Linked DNA regions of Rhizobium sp. N324. The protein of the gene in region 2 interacts with the protein of the main gene of each other region in a pairwise test. Links are inferred from orthologs where the notes say so. Each region holds a gene or a part of one and is shown on either strand. Other genes may lie near its edges.

Region 1 (2,792 bases), 1.8 Mb from region 2 along the record:
GCACATAGGCGTCGCCCTTGCTGTAGGCGGGAACGCGGATGTCGGAATCGATACCGAAGGTCTCGCGGACCGAAACGGTGGTATCGGGCAGTTCTGCTATATCAAGGTCGATCTTGCTCATCATGTCTCCAAGGCGGGTGATGCCACCCAGCCATACTGTCTCAGGCCATGTCGCAACCGTGACGCCGCGATCTAATTCCGCGCCCGTCCAGGTCGGAACGTCGGCGATACTTCTCCGGGACTGAAACGAAACCTCGGCGGGATGATGTCCGCGTGCGAGCATTCTTGAAAGAGTCCCGGACAAGAAACGCCGCGTCCGGAAGGTCGGCGGAGGCGATGTCGGGAAAACGCACAAATATGAGCCGCGTTTGCCTGCGGCCTCAGCCGATTTGGACCATACCCGATTGAAGCCCAAGAGCAAGGACGGGAATTAACAAAAACCGTTCTGCTTCAACAATTGATAGGCCTGGATGACGGCGCGGAAACGCTCTTCCGAGCCGCGGTCGCCGCCATTGGCATCCGGGTGGTGCTTCTTGACCAGTTCCTTGTACCGGCTCTTGATCTCGGCCGACGTCGCATTGGCGTCGAGACCCATCGTATCGAAGGCCTTGCTTTCCAGCGACTTCAGCTTGCGCGCCTGCGGAAAACGCGGCCCGCTGCCCTTGCCGCCTTCCTTGACGAAGCCGAAGGGATCGCGAACGCGGCTATAGGCGCCCGAGCGCACCTCCGAATGCAGCGGGCTATCCTTCGCCGACTTGTTGACGCCGACCGTCCAGGTCGGCCGGTGGCCGGTGATCGCCTCTTTCTGGTAGCGGGCGATCTCGCCGTCCGACAGACCGGAGAAATAATTATAGCCCTTGTTGTAGTCCTTGACGTGCTCGAAGCAGAACAAAAAGAACTGGCCTTCCGCATTGCGTCCGACAGGAGCGCGATGCAAGCCTTTCTTGTCGCAGCCGTCCCACTGACAGGTAGGCGGCGCCTGTTCTGCCTCCGGCTGGCGTTTGCGGCGTGTTCGGATGCTATCGAAGTATTTTGAATCAAGTGTCATGACGGCGCTAATTATGAGGCTGTCGCGACGCGACAACAAGAATTGACAAATGGGTTTGTTGCTGGCTTGGTGGGAACCCTTTTCGCGAAGCAGCAAGACCGGATGATGACCCTGCGAACCCGCATCGAAGAAAAACTCGTCGAAGCCTTCGCGCCGGAGCGCCTGAGCGTCATCGACGAAAGCCATCTGCATGCCGGCCATCAGCCCGATATCACGGGAACCGGCGAAACCCATATGCGGGTGAGAATCGTCTCGGCCAAGTTCGCCGGCCTGTCGCGGCTGGCGCGCCACCGGGCGATCACCGAGCTGTTGAAACCGGAACTCGATGCCGGCCTGCATGCGCTGGCCGTCGAACCGGCAGCACCTGGCGAGCCGACGCGCTGGTAGCAGCGCCTATATGGAGATCGATCACCCGCAATCCAAGTCGGTCAGGCCGGTTTTGCGCCGTCTTCTCCGGCGGGGCGGATGCGCAGCTTGGTGATGCGGTTCTTCTCCCGCTTCATGACGATGAAGCGCTTGCCGTAAAAGGTGAAGGCCTGGCGCTCTTCCGGGATGGTCATCGATTCATGGATGACCAGGCCGGCAATCGTCGTCGCCTCCTCGTCGGGCAGGTGCCAGTCGAGCGCGCGGTTCAAGTCGCGGATCGGCACGCCGCCGTCGACGACGACCGAACCGTCGGCCTCCTGGCGCACGCCCTGGATCTCGATATCGTGCTCGTCGGAAATATCGCCGACGATTTCCTCAAGAATATCCTCCAGCGTGACGATGCCCTGCACCTCGCCATATTCGTCGACGACGACGGCGAAATGCTGCTTGCGGCGCAGGAAGGCGTTGAGCTGATCTTCCAGATTGGTGCTGTCGGGCACGAACCACGGCTTCTGCGCGATTTTGACGATGTCGAGGTTCTGCGGCTCCATGTTCGGCTCGGCAAGCGCGCGCAACAGGTCCTTGGCATGGACGACGCCGATGATGTTGTCGATCGTGCCGCGCCACAAGGGCATGCGCGTATAGGGACTTTCGAGAATGGCGCGCACCACCGCCTCGGGCGGATCGTCGGCGTTGATCGCCCGCATCGCAGTGCGGTGGACCATGATGTCGGAGAGTTCGAGCTCGCCGAGATCGAGCACGCCGCCGAGCCGGTCGCGGTCGGCCTTCACCACCGATCCCTCGCGGTGCAGGAGGTCGACGGCGCCGCGCAGCTCCTCATGCGCCGTCAGCATCGATACCTCCCGCGAGAGATTGATGCCAAACAGGGCCAGGATCCGCCGGACGATCGCATTGACGAAGGAGGAGATCGGGCCGACGACGAGAACGAAGAGCCTGGCCGGCATGGCGATGGCAAGCGCGAAGCGGTCGGGTGTCGAAATCGCCCAGCTCTTCGGCAGCACTTCGGCGAAGATGACCAGGATGACGGTCATGGCGAGCGTCGCCAGCGCCACGCCGGAACTGCCGAACAGCCCGAGGAACAGGCTGGTGGCGATCGACGACGACAGGATATTGGCGAGATTGTTGCCGATCAGCAGCGCGCCGATCAGCCGGTCGCGCCGCTCGATCAGCTGCCGGACGAGGCCGGCGCGTTCGTCACCGTTGACTTCAAGCGTATGGATACGGCTGCGCGAAACCGCGGTCAGCGCGGTTTCCGAGCCGGAAAAGAAGGCGGACATCAGCACGAGCGCCGTGATCGAAAGGATCTCCGGCCAATATGTCGCAAGAAATGCCAGAGCGCCTTCGACGGTCATCAGGG
Region 2 (4,836 bases):
CGTTGAACATCTGGCCGACCAGGCCGCCGAGAATGGCTCCGAATGTCGTTGAGACGAAGCCGGTGACGGCGGTGGCGGTGCCGGCGAGATTGCCCATCGGCTCCAGGCTGATGGCGGTGAAATTGGTGGCGATGACGGCAAACATCATCAGCACGATCGTGAAGATGCCATAGGCGATGGCGAAATCCGGCTTGGCGGCCAGCGAAATGAAGAAGCCGAGAGCCGACAGCGCCGTAAAGATCAGCAGGGCGGCGTGCGAGATGCGGCGCATGCCGAATTTGCGGACGAAGAAGCCGTTGGCGAAATTGGCGACGGCGATGCCGCCGGCGGTCGCCGCAAAGGCGATCGGCAGCCAGTCGCCGAGGCCATAGACCTCGCCGAAAACCTGCTGCACCGAGATCACATAGGCGCTGATGACGCCGGTGAACATGGTGAGGCCAACCATGTAGCCGCAGGTGATGCGGTTGGTGAGCACGGTCTTGAAGCCGTCGAGGACGGAACCGACCGACAGCGGCAGGCGCTCTTCCGGCGGCAGCGATTCCTTCAGGCGCAGGAACGCCCAGATGAACAGGATGGTGGCGGTGATGCCGAGCAGGATGAAGATCCAGTGCCAGTTGGCATAGAGGATGATGAGCTGGCCGATGGATGGCGCGACGATCGGCACGATCATGAAGACGATCATGACATAGGACATGACACGCGCCATCTCGCGGCCGCCGAAGCAGTCGCGCACGATGGCCATGGTGGTGATGCGCACGGCGGCACCGCCCACGCCCTGAACGAAGCGCATGAGGAGCAGCATTTCGAAACTGCCGGTTGCTGCGGCGGCAAACATTCCAACCACGTAGCAAACCAGGCCGCCAAGCAAAATGTTGCGGCGGCCGAACGTATCCGAAAGGCTGCCGAAGAATATCTGCGAGACGCCGAAGCCCAGGAAGAACACGCCGATGATGAGCTGCGCGTCGTTGGTGTTGGTGACGCCGAGGGAATGGCCGATATTGGGCAATGCCGGCAGCATGCTGTCGATGGCCATGGCGATGCTGGCGGTCATGATGGCAATGGTGACGACGAACTCGCCGAAACCCATGCCGATGCGGCGGGAGCCCTGGTTTTCCTGGTGCGGTTTATGCGGCGGCGTCATGTGGTGAAATCCCGGATGCGGAGGAGGTGGGCCGTTCAGACGGCAGGATTCTGCTGCTGAAAGAGGCGGCCCTTTTCGGCGATCAGCACGAAGATAAGCCCGATGATCGACACGATGAAATAACCGGCGACCATCGGCAGCGCGGTGCCGTCGAAGGCCTGGCCGATGCCGGCGCCGATCAGGGCGCCGCCGACCGTGCTCATGAAGCCGAGGACGGAGGAGGCGGTGCCGGCGACGTGGCCGAGCGGCTCCATGGCGAGCGAATTGAAGTTCGAGCCGATCCAGCCGAACTGGAACATGGCCAGGCCGAAGAAGGAGATGAACAGCGCAAACGGCATTGGCTCGGCGCTCGCCATCTGGACGATCAGCCAGATGGTGTTGATGGTGATGAAGCCGATGAGCGAACCGTGCGACAAGCGGCGCATGCCGAGCTTGCCGACGAAGCGCGAGTTGAAGAAGGACGACAGCGACATGAAGATCGCCACGCCGGCAAAGGCGAAGGGGAAATAGACGCCGAGATCGTAAATGCCGACATAGACCTGCTGGGCCGAATTGATGAAGCCGAACAGCGCGCCGAAGATGAAGGTGCTGGCGATGGTGTAGCAGAGGGCGATGCGATTGGTCAGCACCAGCTTGAAGGCGCCGAAGATCGAGCGGGCGGTGAAGGGGCGGACATTGGTCGGATGCAGGGTCTCCGGCAGGCGGAGATAGGCCCAGACGGCGATTGCAGTCGCCATGGCGGCGATGAAGAGGAAGATCAGGTGCCAGTTGCCGAAGAACATGACGATCTGGCCGGTGCCGGGTGCAATCACCGGCACGATCATGAAGACCATCATGATCAGCGACATGACTTCGGCCATCTGCCGGCCGCCATAGATATCGCGCACAATGGAGACGGTGATGACACGGGTTGCCGCCGAACCGACGCCCTGGACGAAGCGCAGGGCGAGCAAGCCCGCGAAGGAGGGGACGAAGACGATACTGACGGCGGAAAGAATGTAGATGACGAGACCGACCAACAGCGGCGTGCGGCGGCCGAAACGGTCAGACAGCGGCCCGTAGAACAATTGGGCACAGCCGAAGCCGAGCAGATAGGTGGAGACGACGAACTGGCGGTGATTTTCACTCTCGACGCCGAGGCTCGCGCCGATCTGCTGCAGGGCCGGCAGCATGATATCGATCGCCAAGGAGTTGACGGCCATGAGAAAGGCGGCAAGCGCGATAAATTCACGCTTGCCCATGGGCAGGCGGCCCGCGGACACGGCTTGTGATGAATCTGTCACAATGAATTTCCCATAAACAGGCTAAGGCGCTGCTAGCCGCAGCGCCTCGGACTCAAGATTACAGATTTGGAAACCGGGCGGACGTCCGGTGACCGGTCAGGCGGCGCCGCGCACGGTGATGCCGTTTTCCTGGAGATGCTGCTGCAACTCACCGGCCTGGAACATTTCCCGGACGATGTCGCAGCCGCCGACAAACTCACCCTTGATGTAAAGCTGCGGGATCGTCGGCCAGTTGGAATATTCCTTGATCCCTTGGCGGATCTCCGAATCGGCGAGCACGTTGACGCCTTTGTAGTCGACGCCGATGTAATCGAGAATCTGCACGACCTGCCCGGAGAAACCGCACTGCGGAAACTGCGGCGTGCCCTTCATGAAGAGGACGACGTCGTTGCTCTTGATTTCGTTGTCGATGAATTCGTGAATGCCGCTCATAGAACCTGATCCTTTCAACAGGCGGGTTAAAGGCCCGCCGTTTCAATCGTTGTCTTTAGATAGCATGTGGCGGCAGGAATTCCACCCGCCCAAACCAAAAAAAGACCAATCTGGTCAGGCCACTCCGGGATTGTTGCCGTCGCGTTACGGTTGATGGGCGAGATAGGCGCTGCGCGCCAGCCTCAACTGCGACGCTGACGGCTGCGGACGGCGGCGGTGCGGCGCTTGCTGACCTGTTTGCGGGCGGGTTTGCGTGTCGCCGCCGTCTTGCGGGCGGTCGAGCCTCGCTTGCGCGCTGCGGCGGTCGCCGATGCATTGCGCGTTTTACGCTTCTTGCGCTTCGTCGCGGTGCGGCCGGTGGTTTTCTTCAGGATTTCCTTCAGCACGCTGTCGACGACGCCCGATATCAATTCTTTGACAAGATCGGCCACAAAACCCCTCCGTTCATGGTGGAAACGACATGCCTGCTATTGAATTCCGGATGAGTTCGGTTAGCAAGGCGGCTTCGAGACCAAAGCTGCATTTTGCCGATATTGGCGGCGGAGCAGCCGGATCGCAGCAACATGCCGGCCATTCGCCGGCCGGAAGGTGGAATGAAACTGATCGAGAAGCGGGTCGTCCTGCATTTCCCCGGCTTCGAGCCGCTCGATGGCGCCGCCCACAGGGCGCGCTACGAACGTTCTGCCAAGCAGAGCGCTGCTGTCTGGGGCTATTCGGTTGAGATCGGAGCCTTTGCGGCGGGAAGCGATCCCCTGAGTTTCGAAGTCACGACGGACGGTGGCGGGGCGCCTGGGACAGCCGGCGATGCGGCGTCCGGGACAGCCGGCGATGCGGCGTCCGGGACAGCCGGCGATGCGGCGTCCGGGACAGCCGGCAATGCGGCGTCCGGGACAGCCGGCAATGCGGCGTCCGGGGAAACCGGTTCTCCCGGTTGGCAGGCGAAGAGCCGGATCCACATGGTCGATCACGATATGTTCGTCCGCAGCCTGCGCAGCGGCAACACTGTGAGCCAGATCATTGCAGGCTTTCGCAGTTGCGCTCAGATCATGCTCGAAGGCGGGATGCGGGGATATTTCCGTCATGCCTGGCGCTTCGGCCTGTTCTTCCTCTTTCCGTTTCTGCTGACTGCACTGGCGATGGCGCTGACGGCGCAGATCGCCGTCATGCCCTATAGTCTCGGCTTTTCTCCCTGGCACATGCTCTGGAGCGGGCCGCTGGGGCTCTGCTTCTTCATTTTCGCCTTCCTGCCGTTTTCCGAACGCTTTCATACGCTGCATCTTTTTGCCGATTGGAAAATGGCGGTGGCGCTCGGCCGGATGGATCGGGCCGATTTCAACGACTGGCTGGAAGACCGGGCGACGGCCGTGCGTGAGGCCCTCACCGAAGAAGCAGACGAGTATGTGATCTCCTCGCACAGCATGGGATCGAATGTGGCCGCCCATGTCATCGGCATCTTGCTGGAAAGGGAGCCGGAGATTTTCAAGGGCAAACGCGTGGTGTTTGCAACTCTCGGCAGCGCCATTCTGCAATGCGCGCTGCTGTCATCGGCAAGGATGCTGCGCGCCCGTGTCGGGCTGATCGCCTGCTGTCCGGATATTTCCTGGCTCGACGTGCAGTGCCTGACGGATTCGATCAATTTCTACAAGGTGCCGGTCGTCGCCGTGTCCGGCCATGCCGATGCACCGCCGGCAAAGATGATCCTGATCCGCGTCAAGCAGATGCTGACGCGCGAGCGCTACCGCAGGATCCGAAAGGACCAGCTGCGCGTCCACCGGCAATATGTGCTGGGGCCGGATCTGCAGGCGCCTTTCGACTTCACGCTGATGACATCGGGTCCGACGCCGGCGTCGGTATTTGCCGATTCGGACGCTAAGAGAATGCCCGGGTGAGGGTTGTGCTATCCGGGTAGCGAGATGCTGGGAGACACGTCGAGCCTTTTAGGCAAGAGCAGTCCTCACGTGAAGTGCTCGATTTAGGTTA

What was found.
Region 1: the proteins of grxD (region 2) and AMK05_RS20575 interact in binary tests that used the Escherichia coli proteins (3 or more experiments, as listed by UniProt). The link is inferred for Rhizobium sp. N324 from one-to-one orthologs.

The regions. Positions count from the first base shown.
Region 1 is NZ_CP013630.1:4,273,904-4,276,695, forward strand. It holds AMK05_RS20575 (BolA family protein), read left to right. Parts: upstream 1-1,150; coding sequence 1,151-1,435; downstream 1,436-2,792. Other genes in the region: cobS (cobaltochelatase subunit CobS), read right to left, coding at 1-121; AMK05_RS20570 (J domain-containing protein), read right to left, coding at 431-1,048; AMK05_RS20580 (HlyC/CorC family transporter), read right to left, coding at 1,477-2,787; aroB (3-dehydroquinate synthase), read right to left, coding at 2,787-2,792. UniProt on the Escherichia coli protein: Transcriptional regulator that plays an important role in general stress response. Has many effects on cell morphology, cell growth and cell division. Acts by regulating the transcription of many genes, including dacA (PBP-5), dacC (PBP-6), ampC and mreB.
Region 2 is NZ_CP013630.1:2,453,265-2,458,100, reverse strand. Bases 1,189-4,106 are described here. They hold grxD (Grx4 family monothiol glutaredoxin), read right to left. Parts: upstream 2,857-4,106; coding sequence 2,521-2,856; downstream 1,189-2,520. Other genes in these bases: AMK05_RS11865 (hypothetical protein), read left to right, coding at 3,450-4,106; AMK05_RS11870 (hypothetical protein), read right to left, coding at 3,039-3,287; AMK05_RS11880 (multidrug effflux MFS transporter), read right to left, coding at 1,189-2,382. Outside these bases: AMK05_RS11885 (multidrug effflux MFS transporter), read right to left, coding at 1-1,141; more of AMK05_RS11880, read right to left, coding at 1,177-1,188; more of AMK05_RS11865, read left to right, coding at 4,107-4,745. UniProt on the Escherichia coli protein: Monothiol glutaredoxin involved in the biogenesis of iron-sulfur clusters.